3 regions of the Paenibacillus sp. 7523-1 genome follow, and region 3 is predicted to be linked to each of the others. Evidence: riboswitches for the same ligand, from Rfam matches in the RefSeq annotation. Region 3 holds a riboswitch; each other region holds the start of a gene.
What was found. A riboswitch is a leader RNA that binds a small molecule or an ion and turns the genes downstream of it on or off. The one in region 3 is predicted to bind cyclic di-AMP.
Positions count from the first base shown of each region.

Region 1 (7,181 bases), on a different contig from region 3:
AACATGAAACTGTGAGCTTATGCCCATAATAGGGGGAAGAACGGAGGAGCAGATATGAGCAACCGATGCGAATTATGCGGTAGAGAGCCTGTGGAAACAACAGTTCATCATCTCACACCCAAGGAAATGGGCGGTACTTTCATGCCTACTGCTGATCTATGTATCCCGTGTCATAAACAAATCCATTCGCTATTTACCAACCAGGATATCATCAGGCTCCAATTAACAGAACTTCAGGCCCTACGAGAGAATGAACGAATGGCCCCTTTTGTTCGCTGGATTCGCAAACAACCACCTTCCACCATTCCCCGGACACGTAAATCCAATCATGTTCGCAGATCTTAATGAAATCTATACTTCCTACTATAAAACAAAAAGAACAGCCACAAGGTGAGCTTTCGCATGGCAGGGTTCATTCTGCCTTACCTTGTGGCTGTTCTCTATATACTCTCCAGGCTGGCAAATCTCATCTTTACCTTCGCCTCATGATTCGCCCGCCGCCTACCCTTGTTTTGGGCTTCTTATAAGAGCTCTTTGGTGAATTAAACAATCCACCACTCTTGTTACGTTCGACGGTACCGGTGCTCGGTTCCTTTTTACGGCTAAACAATCCACCGCCTGAACCTACACTCGTATCGGTGTCTCCTCCCCGCCGGGTAATGGATCCTTTTCGGTCAACCGTGATGGGCGGAGCTGCCTTTTTGTCATTGTTTGTTGGTGCACGATAAGTACCTTGATTCGGTTTGTACGTATCACGATCGGTGTACCCTCTGTACTTTCCGTATCCGCTACCGCCAAAGGAATCAAACAAATTGCCAATGAGCGTTGCGGTCAAATACCCCTGTAAAAAGGAAGAATCATAATTCTGGCGTACGTATTCCTTGGAATCCACCTCAATTAAGGTATCTTCCTTCTTGTTCGGGTCCTGCTGCAAATGATAATACTGGTCCTGATACACCAGGAACATCCGCTCTTCGTTTTCCGCCGAGATCTGATCAGGTTTGCGCTGTTCGGATAACTCCTGAGCGACTTCCGGAACAGAACGATCGGCAGCCCGATACACATAGGATGTCGTATTGCCACTGCCACTTACAGACTCAAGCGGATAAGTGTCCTGAACGGAAGGCATCCCGCACGCGGACAACAGGGACATGACAAGGCTGAGGACCAGCATTAATTTTAATCCAAGTGCCATGCGCTTTTTCATTGGAACCTCTCCTAGCTCGAACGAATCACTTTGATATCCGCAGGAAGAATGGACTCACCTTCATACAGAGTAAATCTTCTGTCTTGCCATTCCACACGCAGAAGCATGTTATCATCGGACTGGTACTGCCAAACCAATTGCTCTCCAGCCTGACCATAAGGTGTCCTGCCGGCAGTGGTAACCATTCCTCCATATTCTTCCTCCAGATGATACGCGCGTCCGTCCAGATCAAGTAAGGTTGGTACTTCGTCTGGTGCGTCAAGACGCCCATCAATTGGCGTATAGAGGGAATAACGTGTCAATTCTCTTTCTTCTACATGCAGATGTCTAAACGTTGTACCGTCTTGCAGTGTTAGCACCACCGCTCTTCGGGCACGATGCTGCACCCGCCCCACGACTTCATACGTAACGAGCGAGACCTCACAGATATCTCCAGGCTCAAGGTCCAGCATGGTTTTCTCTGCTCGTGGTGGTTCGGGTTTGGCTAGTATTCCTTTAATCCGTTTCCATACACTCATACCCATTACTCCCGTTCGTTATCTTATAAACAAGCTGCAATAATTAATGCGCCCACGATGTGCAAGGCACCTGAGAACAAGCCATATCCTGTCTTCCCTTGCTGAATTCCTGTGTCCAAATCGAGATTGGCCCACGTGCGAATCATAAAATGCACAACGCTTTCCAGAATAAGCAGGATGACAAACGAAACAACGGATACAAGCAACGCTTCACCCAGATGACCCGCTGTCGAAATCGAAGTGGCAAGCACATACCCTTGAGCAAACAGCTTCATGACCATCCGTGTTGTAACTGCCATGTTCCCTGCCTTAACTTCCGCAAAATCCTTATACTTCGTAAACAATGAATCCACATACATCAAAACAAAAAGCAAAACCGAACCAGATAATGTCCAGACCAGCATCGCCAAAATGTTCAAATCCATTTACACAGCCCCCACTTATCAACATGAACCGCATTTAAAAGCGAAGGAGAAACGCTGTCTCTCCTCCGCTAGGAACCCTGCTTAAGATGCAAGGTTTAGTTCTTATTTTCGTACTGCTTCATGAGTGCCGCCAGTTCATCTTCAACGGCCTGATCCTTGCCGAGTTTCTCGAACTCTTCATCAAGTGATTTTCCTTTGGAAGACATCTCGTTGCTTGCTTCAGCCTGTGCTTCCATTTGCATCATTTTCTCTTCCATACGTTTCATGCCAGCACTCGCTGTATCGGAGCTGAATCCGTTCAACGCTTTGTTGATTTCGGTTTGTGCTTTTGCTGCATTATAACGCGCTACCAACGTTTCACGCTTGTTTTTCATTTGTGTCAATTGCTTGCGCATTTCATCCAGCTTGCCGCGCAGATTGTCTGCCGAAGCCTTGTTCTGATCATAGCTTGTTTTGTATTCTGCCATTTTTACTTCAGCAGCTTTTTTCTCTTCCAGAGCCCGGCGCGCCAGCTCCATGTTCTGTGCACGTGCTGCGGTATGAGCTTGCTCCTCACGTTTCTTCACCAATGCTTCCTGTTCCTCGAACAGCTGCTTGAACTTTTTCTCAATCGCGATTTGTTGAGCAACAGCCTTCTCTGCATCTTCCAGATCTTCCTGCATATCACGGATATATTGATCCGTCATTTTGATTGGATCTTCTGCCTTGTCAATAATGGCATTAATGTTAGACATCGTTAAATCACGCAAACGTTTGAAAATGGACATTATGGTATTCCTCCTAGTCGATTTACATCTTGTATATAATCATACATACGTGGTAACCTTCATCCCGTTTCAATTTTACCAAAAAAAATCATAAAACACGATTCAGATTCACCCAAAATATACTATTTTGTATCATTCGCCAGGGTTAAATGATCATCGAGCAGCTTTTCCGCCGTCTGTACGATCTCATCAATCTGTACACGTGTAATGGCGTCAAAATGAATCCCCATAATAACGGTTACAGTCACCTTAAGAGAATTTGCGGCCTTACGTGCAAGACGCTCACACAATTCCTGTTCCTTATGCCCCGGTATATGGACTGCCGTCCCCACCACGCGTTCTCTTTCCGGATAAAAGGTCGCCACAGCCCCTATATGAGCTTTCCCACCCGTGACCAAAAATATCTTATCTTCTCCAGCTTCAATGACCTGCAAACGAACCGATTTCAAATCATACGTACCCATCCTAATCCACCCATCCTTTTGGAGTATATGTAATGGTGGAATTATGAGCTTAATGACTGAATTGGACAATGAAACATCTCACATTTATGCATAATGGACCATCAACACGGGCATACCAAAGAGAACGCAATTTGACAAAGGAGGCTATATCATGCGTATTCGCCTCATCGCATTCTCCATGTTGATCCTTATCTTTATGAGTGGAAGCTATTCACCTGGACAACTGCTGGCAAAACCCGTTCGAGAGAGCATGCCTGCTGCAAAGCCGGATCTATCTGAGGATGAACAGCTGACACTCGGTCAGCTAAGGCAGAAATATGCCGATACGTTCAAGACCAATGGTCCTTCAACCAGACAGGTAGCACTGACTTTTGATGATGTACCTGATCCGCGCTTCACTCCGCAGGTATTGGATATTTTAAAGAAATATAATGTTAAAGCGACTTTCTTTATTGTTGGCAACCGGGCAGAGAAACATCCCGACCTCGTCAGACGGATCGTTAGGGAAGGTCACATTGTTGGGAACCACAGTTACAACCACCCTGAATTCAGTAAGCTGTCTTTGAATGCTTTTCGCAAACAAATTCTACATACCGGCGACATTATTCGTAAACTGACCGGGTATACACCAAAAATGATTCGTCCTCCATACGGGGATATTAATGAAAAACAGCTGCAATGGGCCGCAAGACAGCAATACAGCATCGTCAATTGGAATGTGGATTCGCTGGATTGGAAAGGCCTTAGCAAAGAACAAGTGAAGCAGAATGTCTTATCTGCAGTCAAACCAGGCTCCATCATTCTTCAACATGCGGGCGGAGGCGTGGGCTCCAATCTGTCCGGTACCATTGGAGCACTTCCGGAGATTATAGATGAACTGCGATGCAGGGGCTTCAATCTGGTGACTTTGGACGAGATGCTGCAATTGCCAAAAAGCAAATAATACTCGGCTTAGTAGAGGAAACACATAAGTTATGAATTAACAATCTTGCGCGTTTTAATAAAGACAAAGGGTACCCTTATTACGCGTTCATCGTGTAATAAAGGCACCCTTTTGTAGCACTGATACTTATTTCAAGATATAAAGTTCAACGTCCTGAAAACCAAAGGTACTCACAGACTTCTGGCTTCCAGGAATGAAAATGTCAATTCGTTTCCCTTTGATCGCTCCACCGACATCCCGGGCAGTAGCCACAAATGCCTGCTTAGGCAGCGCCGGATGGGAGTGACCCGTAACAAGAACCTTTGTACCCAGTGGGATGACACTAGGGTCTACTGCAATCGTGCCGAGTTCAAGTGGATTACCGAAGTAATCAACAGCACCCCATCCACCATTTTCGGAAGCGGCTGCAGAGTATGCTGTTGCTTTCACATCAATGGATTTACTATAATCAAACGTTTTGCCCCAGGCCTCAACGACTTTATCGTCAGCATTTACATCAAGGCTAGCGGTCGCAATCGTCTTTGCACCTGTAGAGCTCTTCGCAGCTGGAGCAGCTGAGGCTGTGTTTGCTTTTCCAGGAATCGTAATTTTCAAACCACCATAAATGTTGTAAGGTGAAATATCACTGTTTGCTTTAACCAGTGTGTTCAGTCCAACTCCATATTGTTTCGATAAGGTATAGAAGGTATCCCCCTCTTTGGCCACGTGAACAGAATCAGCGTGAGCTGGAACGGCCTGAATGAGCATTGCTGCTGTCAATAGGGCTGTTGCTGTTTTGGCTATAGTTCTCTTCTTAATCATGGTCTTCCTCCCTCATTGTGCCTGCGAAGTTAGTTGTCGGATTCGGATGGAGGAAACCACCCTATAGGTCTCTGTTACATTCGTCTTGCGTTATGTATCCCTAATTCACCCCAAGCAGCGTGCGTTTCAAACTTCCCCCCACGGTCTGCATCATTACATCCTCCACACTTCCTCCTCAGGAAGTTTCGGCAGGAACAATATATCACAATTTTGTAACCAAGGTCCGTAGTAAATGTTACCAACTGTATTGAACAACACATTATGCGGCTTTAGAAATAAGGATTTTTCTTGTTAAAGAGCGATCAAGCAGCTCTGGAACGATGACAGAAACGTTACTTTTACGACACTGGATACTTATCCATAATCAAAAAAACAACCCTGCTAACGTGACGTGAGCAAGGTTGTTTGATTTCTTTTTTTGTTCGTTCTATTTAATCCGGTTCACTGACTGGATCATGCTCAAAGGTTATGACAAGACTTTACCGAGGAAGTCACGTGTACGTGGATTCTTAGGTTGACCAAATACTTCATCCGGTGTGCCCTCTTCCACAATTACACCGCCATCCATAAAGATGATGCGATCACCCACTTCACGGGCAAAGCCCATTTCGTGGGTAACAATAACCATCGTCATGCCGCCTTCAGCCAGGCGTTTCATAACGTCGAGTACTTCACCAACCATTTCCGGGTCAAGTGCAGACGTTGGCTCGTCAAACAGCATCACATGCGGCTGCATCGCAAGCGCTCTGGCAATGGCAATCCGCTGCTTCTGTCCACCAGACAGCTGACTCGGATAAGCATCTTTTTTATCCAATAACCCAACGGTTTTGAGCAAGTCTGTGGCGATCTGCTTGGCTTCCTGTGCAGATTGCTTTTTGACTTTAATCGGGGCAATGGTAATGTTTTGCTCCACGGTTTTATGCGGAAACAGATTAAAGTGCTGGAACACCATCCCCATTTTTTCCCGGGTTGCATTAATGTTGTGTTTGGGATCTGTGATCGATACGCCTTCGAAATTAATTTCACCTGAAGTAGGCTGCTCCAACAAGTTAAGACAGCGAAGGAAAGTACTTTTGCCTGATCCTGAAGGACCAATCACAACAACGACCTCGCCCTTGCCAATCGTGACATCTATGCCTTTAAGTACTTCGTTTTTATCGTAGGATTTGTATAGTTGTCTAACGTCTATCACTTGCACTCAACTTCCTTTCCAGTCGACCCAGCAGCTTGGACAAAATAAATGTCAATACAAAGTATATGGCTGCTGCAATAAGGAACGGATTCATTCCTTGGTACGTAATGTTTTTGACTACACTTGCCTGATACATGATATCAACCATACCAATGACCGAGATAATGGACGATTCCTTGATAATGGTTACGAATTCATTACCGATGGCAGGCAGTACAGCTTTGAAAGCTTGTGGCAAAATAATAAATCTCATGGCCGCGGCTCTATCCATCCCAAGCGAACGGGCAGCTTCCAGTTGACCCCGGTCAACTCCTTGAATCCCTGCACGGAAGATCTCTGCCAGGTAAGCACCACTGTTGATGGAGAGTGTGATAATACCGGCTTGAAGAGCCGAGAAATTAATACCGAAGGTCAGGGAAAGGCCATAATAGATAATCATCAGTTGAACCAGCATCGGCGTCCCGCGAATCACTTCAACATATGCCGTACCAATCCAACGTAAAATGGCCATATCATGCATCCGGAACATGCAAATGATCAAACCGATAATTACCCCGAAGATTACGCCAAGTGCGGACAATAGGAGGGTATAACCAACCCCCGTAGCATAAAAGCTTTTGTATTGCCAGAATACTTCAAAAATATTTGGCGATTTGACCTCACGGTCTGCCATTAATTGACTGGCTTCCGTTACCATCTGATCAATTTTATTTTCGCTCTTCAGTCGTTCAAGCGTACCATTAACGGCATTCAGCAATTCCGTATTGCCTTTGCGAATACCGATCGCTGCTGCTACCTGCTCTTCGTCCGGAACTGCAGGCGCAAGTCCGATCATATCATCCAGGTATCCTGCGGCAACTGTAT
Region 1 is NZ_NPBR01000002.1:137,273-144,453, reverse strand. Features, by position in the region: gene CHH60_RS00765 (HNH endonuclease) at 55-345, shown strand; gene CHH60_RS00760 (DUF4247 domain-containing protein) at 473-1,207, opposite strand; gene CHH60_RS00755 (DUF4178 domain-containing protein) at 1,219-1,725, opposite strand; gene CHH60_RS00750 (DUF350 domain-containing protein) at 1,749-2,150, opposite strand; gene CHH60_RS00745 (PspA/IM30 family protein) at 2,246-2,917, opposite strand; gene CHH60_RS00740 (hypothetical protein) at 3,040-3,381, opposite strand; gene CHH60_RS00735 (polysaccharide deacetylase family protein) at 3,533-4,324, shown strand; gene CHH60_RS00730 (3D domain-containing protein) at 4,451-5,125, opposite strand; cyclic di-AMP (ydaO/yuaA leader) riboswitch at 5,128-5,326, opposite strand; gene CHH60_RS00725 (amino acid ABC transporter ATP-binding protein) at 5,592-6,317, opposite strand; gene CHH60_RS00720 (ABC transporter substrate-binding protein/permease) at 6,304-7,181, opposite strand, start outside.
Region 1: linked by a shared signal. The riboswitch ahead of CHH60_RS00730 (3D domain-containing protein) and the one ahead of CHH60_RS19025 (hypothetical protein) in region 3 are both predicted to bind cyclic di-AMP.

Region 2 (7,181 bases), on a different contig from region 3:
TTCGCAGCCTTGCGGTCAAGGAGCTGGGCATTAGTGAAGCAATGCTGGACCATGGAGGATTAAATATATACACCACTCTGGATCTGCGTGTGCAAAAGGCAGCTGAAGACGCTGTAGCCAAAGGCATGGATCCGAGCAGTGAACTGGAGACAGCTCTCGTGTCCATAGACCCTCGTACAGGCTATATCAAGGCTATGGTAGGCGGCAAAAACTACCGTAACAATCAGATCAACCATGTCCTGGCGACGACACGCCAGCCGGGATCTGCATTTAAGCCTATTATGTATCTGGCTGCACTGGAATCCAAAGAGCTGACGAGTGCCTCTATCTTCAATAGCGAACCAACCCTGTTTCACTATGACAATGATCGCAAGACCTATAAACCTGGAAATTTCGGCGACAAGTATCTGGGGGAAATTGATCTAAGGCAGGCCATTGCCGCTTCGGACAATATCTATGCAGTCAATACAATTATGCAGATCGGGCCTGAGCAGGTTGTAGATATGGCCAAAAGTCTGGGGATTACAAGCAATCTGAGCGCTGTCCCTTCTCTCGCCTTGGGCACCTCGCCCGTGAGCCCACTGGAAATGGCTTCTGCCTTCTCCGTCATTGCTGCAGGCGGACAACGGATGCCTCCTGTCGCCATTCTGCAGGTGACGGATGCAGCAGGACGTGTCATCTATGAAGCACCACAAACCAAGGCCGAGAATGTGGTAGAACCCGCAGCAGCATATGTACTGACACGTTTAATGGAAAGTGTGTTCGAAAATGGTGGTACAGGGAATAGGGTTGCTACAACGATTAAGCGCCCCGTAGCAGGCAAAACCGGTACGACCAATACGGATGCCTGGATGGTTGGCTTCACCCCCGAACTCTCCACCGCAGTATGGGTAGGTTATGATCAGGGAAAATCCATCTCCACGTCGGATGGACGCCGTGCAGCACCGATGTTTGCCCAATTTACTGAACAGGCTCTTGCGAGTGTGCCGCCTAAGATCTTCCCTGTTCCCGATCATGTGGTCAGTGTGTATATTGATCCCGAGTCCGGAAAACTGGCGGGTAATGGCTGTGAAGAGAAACGGCTTGAGGTCTTCATTGACGGTACAGAACCGACAGAAACCTGTAGCGGAAAAACCGACGATACTGATCCGAAAAAGAATGAAGGAAGTCATGAGGTACAGAATCAAGAAGGAATCCAGGAAGAAAAGCATTCGTGGTGGAGAGACTTTAAACGTTGGTGGGTAGAATGACGCAACTACGTAATGACTTATTTGCGTCACTGTGATTGGCCGGCTTCAGGTTCTTTCTGAAGGTCAGTCTTGTTCAACTATTTCAATACCTCTTCCCACTTGTGAAGCAAAAGCCCCGAACCGATCATTTCGGTTGCGGGGCTTTTCATGTTCTTTTTCTAGAAAACAGCTTATAAGGCGTTTATCAGAAATCTTTTATCAGGAAAGTGCTTCTTTTAGTTCATCCGGAGAAGCGTTCCACCACTCTTCATTGTGTGTAATCAACAGCTTCTTGAGAGCAGCACGATCCTCTGGTCCAAGCTCATCCAGCATAAAGCGGCGTTTCATTGCATAATCCATCCGGTTTACATGGTCAGCCAGCAGCTTCCATCCTCGTTTTGCCTCGGTATCGATCCACATCTCGCACGCTGTTGCTCCACCGTACAATTGTCCCTGTTCTGTACGGTCCACAGCTACCCAAACCAACCATACCTGGCGACCGTTAGGTACATCTTCCCGATTCGTTGAAAACTTGATTCCACGTTCTACCTTGCTCTTTGCATGCATGGCACCAATATCAATCTTCGCCTCGCCATTATCAATAATAACCGGCGACAGGTTGTTCAGATCAATGGAGCCTGCACCGAAACCTTTATGTTTGCTCTTGGCACTTACGATATTCAAGGCAATCTGTTTTTTGCCGTTTTGCTCGTTTTGATCCATAGTTATAGCCTCCAAGGGTTGATACAAATATTTTAACTAATAATCGCCCCATTGCAAACATATACATGCTGTAGATGCTTGTCAACGGGAGGTATTTAACGATGATTCCACTACGCGCCAAGAGCTGGCTTACTGCAATTCTGGCCCTGTGTGTGTTTACCGGAGCCATATGGATCACTCTGGATCACACTCGTTCTACGACATCCGACTTGCCAACGCTCGCCCCGGAATTGGGCAAGCCTCCGGCAAAAGTCCAAACTCCGGCACCTCCAGAAAGTGTACAGACACCTACTGCTGAGGTGTTCAGCAACCGCGTGGTGGAATATCACATGGATGTGAAGCTGGTAGACGGCAATGTTTTGGAGGGAACGCAGACGCTGACCTGGACTCATCCGGGTAAAAAAACAGTCAGCGAACTTTATTTCCACTTATACCCCAATGCATTCTCTTCTACTGACACAACATTTATGAAGGAATCCGGAGGAAAGCTTCGCGGTGATGTGATGCCAACGGACGGTTACGGCTCCATGAATATTACAGAGATGAAAACAGAGGACGGGCTTTCTCTGCTGCACCGGATGCAGTATGTACAGCCGGATGACGGAAACATGAAAGACAAAACGCTCATAAAAGTGAGATTACCCAAGCCGGTCAAGGGCGGGGAAACCATTACACTGCATACCCGGTTTGAGGTCAAGCTGCCCAAAATCTTTGCCCGCATGGGGACTGCTGAAAACTTCGTTATGGCGGGCCAATGGTTCCCCAAACTCAGTGTATACGAGCCTGCAGGCACGCGAGGACGTACGGCCGAGGGCTGGAATCTGCATCAGTACCACGGGAATTCCGAGTTTTATGCGGATTTTGGCATCTATAGTGTGCGTATTCGGGTACCGGAAACATACAAGGTTGCCGCGACCGGGTTTCCAACGAAGCAGGCTGTTATAAAAAATGGCGAAAAGATCTATCAATTCTATGCTGACGATGTACACGACTTTGCCTGGGCAGCCTCACCTGACTTTGTTTATGCAGAAGAACCCTTCTCCGCTCCCAACGTGCCAGGTGTACGAATCAAGCTCTATCTGGACCCGGCCCACCAGGATCTGAAGGAACGTTACTTCTATGCAGCCAAAGCAGCTCTTTCGAATTACAGCAAGTGGTTTGGTCCGTATCCGTATTCCACGCTCTCTATCGTTGTTCCCCCGAAGACAGGCAATGGAGCAGGCGGCATGGAGTATCCTACCTTAGTTACAGCCTTCGGTGCGGACGATACTACACCAGGCTACGATCTGGAACGCACGGTTGTACACGAGATAGGCCATCAGTACTTCTATGGTATGGTTGCCAGCAATGAATTTGAAGAAGCTTGGCTGGATGAGGGGTTCACCTCTTACGCAGAAGACAAACTGATGGAACAGGAATACGGACTTATTCCGAATCTGCCCGTTCAATCCGGCTTAATTACTTCACCTGCCTCACTCACGCAGGAGTCCTGGAAGTTTGATTCCCAGAATCATTACGCAGCCAATGTTTACACAAGGGGCAAGCTTGTGCTGCTGGGCATCGAACAACAAGTAGGCGCCAAAACGATGGAACGCATTCTTTCAACTTATGTTAAAAAATATCGGTTCAAACATCCTACTTCGGCCGATTTCCAAAAGGTCGTGGAGCAAGTGACTCATAAGTCCTGGTCTGATTATTTTAATCAATACGTATATGGGGACGGAATGGCCGACTTCGCCGTGGAGAATATCCAGGTCAAGCCTGTTGAGAAAGACGGTCAAACGTTGTACGAATCATCGGTAACATTAGTAAAGAAAGGCAGCGACTACGAGAAAATCCCCGTTCGCATCGTTTTTGAAGATGGACACATCGTCGCCAAGGAATGGGATGGCAGTAACGGTCGAATTACGTACAAGTTAACGTACAGCTCGCCTGTATCCTGGGCCATGACCGATCCGTTATATACCGTTGTGCTGGAGAACCGTCATATGAATAACTTTTTGAAAGCCGGTCTGGATGAACCATCCAAGTTCCGCTGGAGCATGAGTGTAACCAAGCTCATTGAAGCTATATTCGGAGGTCTGTCATGGTGAGGTGGAGACAGTGAAAGCAAAAATACGTGAGGGCTGGTTTCTCGTCCGTCAGCATATGTTCATTGTGGCACTTTTGTTTCTCTATCAGCTAGTATGGGGTTACTTCATCTATAAAATGGTGCAATCGGCAGTCATTCCCTTGCTGCTGCGCTATCCGGACCCTGACGCTGGGGAGCTGAGTACCATTTTATTCAAAATGGAAAGCCAGCTCAGTCTGTCTACCCATCCCGAGGTACATCGTTATTTATGGATACTTGGGGCCATGCTCCTGCTCCGCATGCTGATTACCCCTCTCATTAAGGCAGGGCTACTCTATTCATTACAACACTTCAATCATACAGAAGAACGTATTCCTTTTATACGTGGGATCAAGGCACTGTGGAAACCGATGATGCTGCTTCATTTCATTAAAACGCTATTATTACTGCTGCCTGCGTACTGGCTGATCCCCAAGCTGTATAGTATCTTTCTGGATGGATTCCACTCGCTGCAGCTGCTGCTGCCAGGCATTCCATATGTAGCTGGATGGATCGTGTATGGATGGATCGTACATCATGCTTTGTTATATATGCAGTTTGGCGTCACAGCACCCGAGAGTCAGGGCGGGGTAAAAGGTACATTTCTCGGTCTATTGCTCGCCTTGCGTCATATCATTTCTCTCATTGGTATCGCAGTGGTTCTGGGAGGAATTCATCTGCTCATCTTCGGTGCCTTCACATCTGCGTCGTGGTTCCTGACAGGTCTCATCGGTCTGATCCTGCAACAAACCTATCCGCTCGCCAGATGTTTGTTGGATATATGGAAGATATGTGCTCATTTCCGCCTTTGGCAGTCCAAGTCCTCCAAAGGTTAAAAAGTGTAATGAACCGCTCAAAAATTGTTACCATCTTCATGTAAACTTGTGTCAATGTTTACGCTTCAAAAAAGCAAACCTCAACCTTTCCCCGTCAAAGGTCGAGGTTTTTTTTGCTAATTTTCTTGTTAAACGTTGCCAAAGCTTTACTCCTCTGTTACAATAATCGCAGTGAGTTTTTAGTAACAACTTTGTAATCTTTACCTTATGAATTGTAACTACTTAAAATTAAATCGTCATTTCTTGATTTCGCAGGTGCACAACTAGCATAGCCAAATTCCTGGCACCTGGGAAGCGGGGGAACCAGTTATGGGTGAATTGATCTTGCTACAGAGGGATCATAGGGGACCTTCAACCGAATCCTTAAGCTAACCTCGCAGGCGTTGGAAGGGGTATATCTCTTGTTCAAAAAGAAATTAACAGCAGCTGTCCTTAGCTTAACATTCGCACTATCGCTTGGAGCAGGCAGCGCATTCGCAGATTCAAAAATGGATAAAGTAATTGATTCAGCAATGGGAACTACATACAAAAGTGGTGGAACAACGCTTAACGGCTTTGACTGCTCTGGATTCACACGGTATGTATTCGAAAAGCTGGGCATCGATTTGGCTCGTCAATCCAGTTCCCAATTCGACATGGGTGACTCGGTATCCCGCATGGAAATGAGACCAGGCGATCTGGTATTCTTCAATACAACGGGTAAAGGGGTTTCACACGTAGGGATTTTCGTGGGTGAAGGTAAGTTTGCACACTCCTCGTCTTCCAAAGGAGTTACCATTAGTTCTTTGAGTGAGAACTACTGGGCCAACCGCTATGTTGGCGCTAAACGGATTATGAGCACGGACGCATATGAGTCACTGGCCCTCGACTAGGGACAAGCTGAGCAACATCATACTGTAACGAAGCATAAATCAACCGCCCGGTACATTCTCCGCAGGAATGTATCCGGCGGTTTTTTTGTGCTTGTTCGTCCATGCCCTTATGATGTTTTTACCCATCCTACTATAATATAAACGAAATTCCCGGAACTTTTGTTTCACTTTTTTTCAAGGAAGCAAAACCTTGCCAAATGCCCTCCTCTTTTGTAGAGTAAAATCAGGATTAAATATGAAATGACATATGTTATAAACGATTAGCGTATGACTAGAAGTAGCTTGTTCACAATGAAAGGAGCGTGCAGTGGTGTGGATGAAGCTTCTGTAACGTTTCACGTTGTGCCGATGCAAGAAGAACATGCAGCATTGATCTGCAGCTGGACATATGAACCACCCTATAACATCTATACCTGGCTGCCCTGGGAACAGATGAAGGCGCTGGAGGTTGAATTCGGGGACGAGCAGCTTCGAAAAGAGCAATATGCTGTTGTACTCGGAGAGCAGGACCAACTTTGCGGATTCGTTCAATTCTTTCCTCTTGAAGGCGTGACGCGCATTGGACTTGGTATGCACCCTGAACAGTGTGGACAAGGTCGCGGTACTGCCTTCGTCTCTGCGATCGTGAAGGAAGCCATTCGGCGGAACCCTAGTCATGAGATCGATCTCGAAGTGCTCACCTGGAATACGCGGGCTATTCGGGTTTATCACAAGGCTGGATTTGTCACCCAGGATACGTATGAACGACAGACACCAAGTGGTTTGATGCCTTTTTATTGCATGGTCTATGAAGGACCTCGTTAACCCTTAAACCGCATAACCAAAAGAAATTCATGCCCGTTTATGTGATTAGTTCAAAAAATTACCACAAAATGCTATGATGTCTTAACAGGTTCCGTTATAATGATATGGACAGTTTCAGTTTAGATGATCTTTCATTCTGGAGGGGACATAACGGATGCACAAATGGATCATGAGCGGGGTATTTTTTGCAGCATGCGCATTGGCTATTGTATTAATGTTTACGCTTCCAGGGAAAGAGGAAGTGGCTGAAGAAGCGAAACCAACCATGCCGGAAGTCGCAATGGATGCCGGACAGGCTGAAGCACTGGTCAAAGCCAATTGTATCACGTGTCACGGGGATCAGCTTCAAGGTGGCGTAGGACCTGCTCTAGCTAACATCGGCAGCAAGGATGATGTGGAGAAGATCTACTCTACCATTGTCAAAGGTAAAGGCGGAGGCATGCCTTCCTTCAAGGACAAACTGAAGGACGAGGAAATTGCCAATATCGCGATGTGGCTGGCCGAGAAGAAATAAGGATAACGAGATACGCAGCAAAGAGGCCCCTGCCTTCCCTCTCGGGAATGGTACGGGCCTCTTCGTCATATCGTTCAGCCTCTGGCTGAGTGT
Region 2 is NZ_NPBR01000034.1:24,715-31,895, forward strand. Features, by position in the region: gene CHH60_RS29085 (transglycosylase domain-containing protein) at 1-1,250, shown strand, start outside; gene CHH60_RS29090 (YwhD family protein) at 1,449-1,952, opposite strand; gene CHH60_RS29095 (M1 family metallopeptidase) at 2,054-4,045, shown strand; gene CHH60_RS29100 (hypothetical protein) at 4,056-4,898, shown strand; cyclic di-AMP (ydaO/yuaA leader) riboswitch at 5,159-5,296, shown strand; gene CHH60_RS29105 (C40 family peptidase) at 5,300-5,770, shown strand; gene CHH60_RS29110 (GNAT family N-acetyltransferase) at 6,062-6,574, shown strand; gene CHH60_RS29115 (c-type cytochrome) at 6,729-7,088, shown strand; gene rbsK (ribokinase) at 7,163-7,181, opposite strand, start outside.
Region 2: linked by a shared signal. The riboswitch ahead of CHH60_RS29105 (C40 family peptidase) and the one ahead of CHH60_RS19025 (hypothetical protein) in region 3 are both predicted to bind cyclic di-AMP.

Region 3 (7,181 bases):
ATTCTCCTTCGGCTGAGCAATTAGCCGCAGCAGGCATGGCTCCCTCCCTCGGGGAAGCACACAGCTCCATGAAAGTTCCGAAAAACGCCGTCTGGTGGAAAAAATTCCTCGCCTTTGTCGGCCCCGGTTATCTGGTGGCTGTCGGCTATATGGACCCGGGTAACTGGGCAACAGATATTGCCGGCGGTTCCAAGTTCGGTTATACGCTATTATCCGTTATTTTAATCTCAAACCTTATGGCCGTCGTATTACAGTCCCTTGCAGGTAAGCTTGGTATTGTAACCGGACGCGATCTGGCCCAAGCTTGCCGCGAACGGTTCAGTATGCCGGTTGTCATTATGCTCTGGGCTCTGTGCGAACTGGCCATTGCTGCTACAGATTTGGCTGAGGTCATCGGTTCAGCCATCGCACTGAAGCTCCTGTTCAACATCCCGATGTTATACGGCGTCATTATTACGGCTGTGGATGTTCTGATTATCCTTTTGCTGCAAAATAAAGGCTTCCGCGCCCTGGAAACACTGGTCATCGTGCTGATGGCAACCATCGCCCTCTGCTTCGGGATTGACCTGTTTCTTGCCAAACCGGATATGGGCGGGGTACTCACCGGCTTTGTACCAAGTGCCGAGATACTACAGAATCCAGCGATGCTGTATATTGCCATCGGAATCATTGGAGCAACGGTTATGCCGCACAATCTGTACCTGCATTCATCCATCGTGCAGACCCGGCAGATCGAACAGACAACTCAGGGGAAAAGAGAAGCCATTCGTTACTCCACTATGGATTCAACGATCGCTTTGACCCTGGCCCTGTTTATCAACGCTGCCATACTCATTGTGTCAGCCGCTGTATTTCACAGCGCAGGCATGACACAGGTCGCTGAGATTGCAGATGCTTATCACTTGCTCACACCTCTGCTGGGCACAACCATTGCAAGTATCCTGTTTGGTGTCGCTCTGCTGGCCTCAGGTCAGAACTCTACGCTTACAGGTACACTGTCCGGACAGATTGTCATGGAAGGTTTCCTGAACATTCGGATTCCGGCTTGGCTCCGCCGGCTCGTGACCCGATTAATTGCGATCATCCCTGCCGTTATTGTGACGGCTATCGCCGGCGAACATGGAACGGAAGAATTGCTGATTTTGAGCCAGGTGATTCTATCCTTGCAGCTGCCTTTTGCCGTTATTCCACTTGTGATGTTTACGAGTGACAAAAAAAGCATGGGCGCATTCGCCAACAAACTGTGGCTCAAAGTCGTCTCTTGGATCATCGCTGCTGTGATTGTGGTTCTGAACGTTTATCTGATTATCCAAACCATCATGCTGTTTTAATCTATATAGCGCTAAAACCGTTTCCCTCTTACTATAGATTTATAAAAAAAGGCTGATCCCTCATCAAGAATATACTTGAGGGGATCAGCCTTTTAGCTTGCCGTACACTTGCCTTGTCCAGTATTTAATGACGCGAAGGTCATCTCTTTTTAATTTTATCCGCTAACCTTCAGAAGGCACAAGCAGTGGAATAATCTGCTCCAAGGCTTCGATGGTCCAGTCTGCATGCTCTTGGCCCTCCAGCTCAGGCTGAAATCGTCCATAGCCCTGCAAAATCCGAATCGTTCGCATCCCCAGCTTCTTGGCAGGAATGATATCGTTATCAATCCGATCCCCAATCATGACTGCTTCCTGGGGTTCACATCCCGCCTGCTTCAAAGCCACAGCATAGAGTTCCGGATCCGGCTTGGATACGCCTTCTTCTGCCGAGCAAGCCAGTACATCCACGTACCTCCGCAGACCGTAGCTCTCCAGGCGCTCTGCTGTCCCTAGACTCTGATTGGCAATAATGCCAATTCGATAATGGTGTGACAATTCCTTCAACACCGCGTCAGCAGAAGCGAAGGGTTTCTCCAATTCCTTCCGGAACTTCAACTTCTCCTGGATCTGCTCCCTATGACGTTCATCGCTGATTAGCGTTCGAATGGCTACCCTCATGGGCCACTGCTCATAATTTCGGTAACACGAGGCAAATATCTCTCGCACTTCCTCTATTTTCACCGGATATCCAAGCAAGCAGGCTTCTTTTACAAACTGCCCTATAATATCATCTACCGGCTCCCATTCGTCCACCAGCGTATCTCCTACATCAAAGAACAACCATTTTAACCCCCGTACATCCGGCACGCCTATTCCTCCTTGTTAGCCATGAACGCAATCTCTAAATCAGCAATGTACATTAATGCTCAAATAAAAAAGAAGACCCACCATCATGCATGAGTCTCCTCAGAATTCCGTTTTTCCACAAGTTCAATTATAACAGGCACCTTACACCGGATCAATCGGCAGCTATCACATTAACCATTAAGCAAGAAGCCAACTTCTCCATTAAGGGAATACACAATGCGGTCAGCTCCCATCCCGCGGTAAATGCCTTTGGGGTGACTCTGTTCCGTAATCACACATAGTGATTTGGAGGTCCAGGAACGGCAGATCTGCAAATAGCGGCAGGTCAGGTTCAAACTGTTCTCGAAAATAAAAACGTTGCCTACACTCGACTGCGGTAGAAACCACTTCTGAGCTTCAGCTGTATTCATGCGAATGACGTTCTCCACTCCGATTCTGCGGAGCTTCCGTTCTTCCCCTGCACTGTTAGTCAGAACGGCAAACGGCATTTTTTTGTACATCAACAGCTTGATAAACTTGCGGCCTGCTTCATTCGGTGCTGTTACTAGAATCATCTCATTATCCATCGTTCGTTCCTCCCTTGGCGTGAAAAGACAACAAAAAAGAAGCGTGGGGGACCAAGGCCTCCCGAACGCTTCTTGAATAACCCATGACGAAAACGCCATGAATATGCGTACGGCTTGTTGCCTCTCCCTTTAACGCTTACGAGGTTAGCTGACGGATTCGGGCGCGAGAGTCGCCCTATTTCCGGCTTGCACCGAAAAATTCACCCCATGGATTAGCTGCAATGACAGCCGTTCCGATTGGTTCCCCCGTTTCCCACCCATGAATGAATGGAAACTCAGCGATTAAAACATCGTTCCTGTTTCATGTATTGACCAGAGCGATATTATCGTTTGTTTCGTTGTTCATGTTAAGTTTAATTGAAATAGAAATTACGATATGAATCATACACCCGCGACATGTTAGTGTAAAGTCCGGTCAGATCAGCGAATGGACGAATTTAAGGCATTACACATCAATGATATCGCTTACAACCAATCCATTCTCCATCCATCTCTGTGAATCTCGCTAATTCTCGTCCTTATGAAAAACGTATGTAATTTTAAATATCTGTAAGTAAACATAGGAATTTATTTAATTAGTTTTGCATTATCTAATTGTAAGCAATATAATATAACTATAGGTATCATTAACCCATTATACGATATGGAGGCGACTGATCATGTCCGTTTATGACTACAAAGTCAATACCCTTCGGGGCCAGGAAGTCGAGATGTCCGATTATCGCAACAAGGTGCTGCTAATTGTAAATACGGCGAGCAAATGTGGTCTGACCCCGCAATTTGAAGGCTTACAGGAACTCTATAACAAATTCAAAGACCGGCAGTTTGAAGTACTAGGCTTCCCAAGTAACCAATTCGCTCAGGAAAAAGGATCTTCCGACGATATTGCTGAGTTCTGTCAGATGAATTACGGTGTAAGCTTTCCTATGTTTGAGAAAATTGATGTTAATGGCTCAAGCGCTCACCCACTATTCCAACACCTGACAACAGAGGCACCGGGACTGCTCGGATCCAAAGCCATCAAGTGGAACTTCACCAAATTCCTCGTTGATCAGAACGGACGTGTCATGAAGCGTTATGCTCCAAAAACGACTCCTGACCAAATTGAGGCTGATATTGAGAAACTGCTGAAATAAATCAATATGGAGAGGCCATAATCAACAGGGAACCAGAGAAAGTCCGGTTCTCTGTGAATGGCCTTTTTTTATTGTATTTCCAACGCAAAAAAAGAGGTTTTCCATATTCGGAAAACCTCTTCTTGTCGTACAATATGATGCGGTCGAGAGGACTCGAACCTCCACGGGCATACGCCCACTACCCCCTCAAGATAGCGTGTCTGCCATTCCACCACGACCGCATGTCGTAAATAATCGGCAACAAAATTGATTATACAGGTTTACATTATAAAAGTAAAGCACTTTTATAAAAACTACTTTTGCACCTGTGTTTCCCCTCCAAATATCGGTTTTTTTCGTCATGATCTTTTAACTGCTGCATACATTAAATTTCAATTCATTTATACATCCTCATTTTTAATTTTAGCTCCCCATACGAAAGTGTATCATATACCTATCATTAGTTTTCTAGCATTTAATCATTACGAGTCATATAATATAACATTAAAATATATTTAAAACTCAAAAGCAAGAAATTGTTGACAAAATACGGATGTTTATGTGATTATATATATCATATAATTCGGATTTTAAACATAAAAGGATTCAGAAATCAATAATAATGTTATATAATATAACATTTTACGAACATAGGAGGCGAAAGACCGTGAACCGTGGGAATAAGCTGCTCGATTATGTCAAACTGCTTGATTCCTCCATTCATGTCGGAGGTTTTACCCATTCATTTGGTATGGATGTACACATCGCTGAAGGCAGCATCCGAAATGCCGATGATCTGGAATCCTTCATGCGCTGCCAGCTGCATCCCAGTATCGTTCGACTTGAGGGCATGGCGATTAAAGGTATCTACAGCGCAACGGATCATAATGACACATGGCGAACAGCACTCATTGACAAGTTGGTTCACGTTCAGCGGACTCCTTCTGATCAAAGGGAGCAAGCCGCTGCCATGGGCAAAAGACTGATCAAGCTGGCCCGGGCTCTCCACCCCTGGATTGAATTCAACCAGCTCGAACATACCCTTGCCAAATACGAGTCTATAGGCTGCCTCTCTACTGTTCACGCCTGGATCAACCACTACCTCGATATCCCCGTCGAGGAAGCGGTAATGGGTTACTTGCACTCAGCCATGAATGCATGCATAACCGAAGCTTCCAAAGTCCTCCCCATGCATAACGAAACCACCCAGGAACTGCTGGTTCGCCTGGCCGCAGACCTGGAGCATGAATGGAATACCGTTAGCGCCTCCGCTGCGGATGGACCGGCACAGCCAACCTCCATGTCCATGAAATCGCTGTTCCCCAGCTTCCACATGCTTGGCGCAGGGCTGCATGCTTATCGCGCCTAATCTTACCGCCTCCAAGCTTCCTTCATATTTCCCCAAACGAAAAAAGCACGCAGCAACCTCCTTGCTGACGTGCTTTTTCTCGTATGCCTATAGAACATCACGTTTTTACGTCATTATTTAATATTAATACACTACTTTTCATCATTTATAATTGTTACATGACGTAAATGCGTATATAATGTAATGAACAGCTCGCATCTCCCTCTATTATACACAGCCGAAGGCGGGTTGAAATACTTCTATGAGGGGTGAACCCTTTTGAACAAAAAGAAACCCGTGACTCCGTTCGGATGGGCCATCAAACGCCGCTTAACGGAGCTGCAGATGGACCAGAAAACGTTCTGCGAGAAGCACGACATCCCGCCGTATCGTTTATCCAATCTCATCCATGGCACACGAAAAGCCACCCGTTTCCGAAACCAGGTGGCAGAGATTTTGCAAATTTCGGATGAACTACGATGACACCACCATTAGCATACCGTCCCGATCCCTTAACTGATTGCCAAGGAGGGCCTATTCATGAGTTTCTTTACAACCGACCTTGAAAGGTTATCCTTTCAATCCCTACGTCATCAACTCATCATCGTCGACCGCGACTGGAGAATCCGCAGCTGCAATACCGCATGGCAGAACGGACTCGGGCGATTGCATCTCTCAAAATACAAAAAAACCGACGCCCACCGATCTTCTTGCGAAACGTTTCATTATCTTCAGCTGCTGCAGATATGGGCAGCCCAGGAAGAGGAAACGGAGAATTCATCGATTATTCAGAAGTTAGAGAAGATTCAATATCCCTTTGTTCACTTCCATACATATGACATATCTGTACAGTCTGCGAACCTGGACCTTCGATGGTTCAGGCTGGAGCTTACACCCTTGAATCAGGCGGATCCTCCTTCTCCGATGGGACTAGCTCTGATCTCGCATACAGACATCACGGAACAGAAGCGAATTGAACAGCAATTGAAGCTCGCTCTATCCGAAGTGCGGACACTACGCGGCCTGCTTCCCATTTGCGCCGTCTGCAAACAGATTAAGGATGAGCAGGACGTCTGGAATTCAGTCGAAGGTTATTTGGAGAGACATACCCATGCAGAATTCACACACGACATCTGTCCGGACTGCATCCGCAGGCTATACCCGAAGTACTCCAACATTTTGGATAAACGCTCCTGAGCATAACAAAAAAAGCAAAAAAATAACCACCTCTCCTACACGGACAGGTGGTGTTCAAATTGAGACATATCCAATTCCTCCGGCGATCCCTGCAGCGCAATTGCTCCCTTATCCATGACATAGATAAAATCCGCAGCACCACGTACGAAGTCAATACTTTGTTCGACAAGCAGCACCGAAATGTCGCCCTTTGCCTTGATTTGCAGAATGACCTGCCGAATATCCTCGACAATTGACGGCTGTATGCCTTCCGTTGGTTCATCCAGCAACAATAGTCCAGGCCGTGAGGCAAGCGCTCGCGCGAAGGCAAGCTGCTGCTGCTGGCCACCACTCAGATCACCGCCCTGTCGTCCATACATGGTCGCAAGGACCGGAAACATCGCGAGCACATCTTCAGGAAACGTCTTCACCCCAGGCGCAGATGTCTCCAGACCGAGCAGCAGATTCTCCTTCACCGTGAGCTGAGGGAAAATCTCACGCCCCTGAGGAACATATCCAATGCCTGCCTTGGCACGTTTGGCAGGCTCCAAAGCGGATATATCCTGCCCTTTCCAATGGATGGCCCCCTTCCTCGTTTTGAGCAGGCCCATCAACGTTTTCATCAGCGTTGTTTTGCCGACACCATTCCGGCCCATTAGGCAGACCACCTGTCCAGGCAGGACATCCAGATTAACACCACGCAGCACATTACTTTCCCCGTAGCCGGATTCAATTCGTTGCAGCGACAGCATGGTCATCTCTCCTTTTTCCCAAGTAGACTTCGGCCACCCTAGGATCT
Region 3 is NZ_NPBR01000017.1:103,366-110,546, forward strand. Features, by position in the region: gene CHH60_RS19015 (Nramp family divalent metal transporter) at 36-1,331, shown strand; gene CHH60_RS19020 (HAD family hydrolase) at 1,494-2,177, opposite strand; gene CHH60_RS19025 (hypothetical protein) at 2,348-2,743, opposite strand; cyclic di-AMP (ydaO/yuaA leader) riboswitch at 2,862-3,034, opposite strand; gene CHH60_RS19030 (glutathione peroxidase) at 3,403-3,879, shown strand; tRNA gene CHH60_RS19035 (tRNA-Leu) at 4,018-4,100, opposite strand; gene CHH60_RS19040 (urease accessory protein UreF) at 4,526-5,227, shown strand; gene CHH60_RS19045 (Rha family transcriptional regulator) at 5,486-5,689, shown strand; gene CHH60_RS19050 (hypothetical protein) at 5,747-6,403, shown strand; gene urtE (urea ABC transporter ATP-binding subunit UrtE) at 6,439-7,134, opposite strand; gene urtD (urea ABC transporter ATP-binding protein UrtD) at 7,112-7,181, opposite strand, start outside.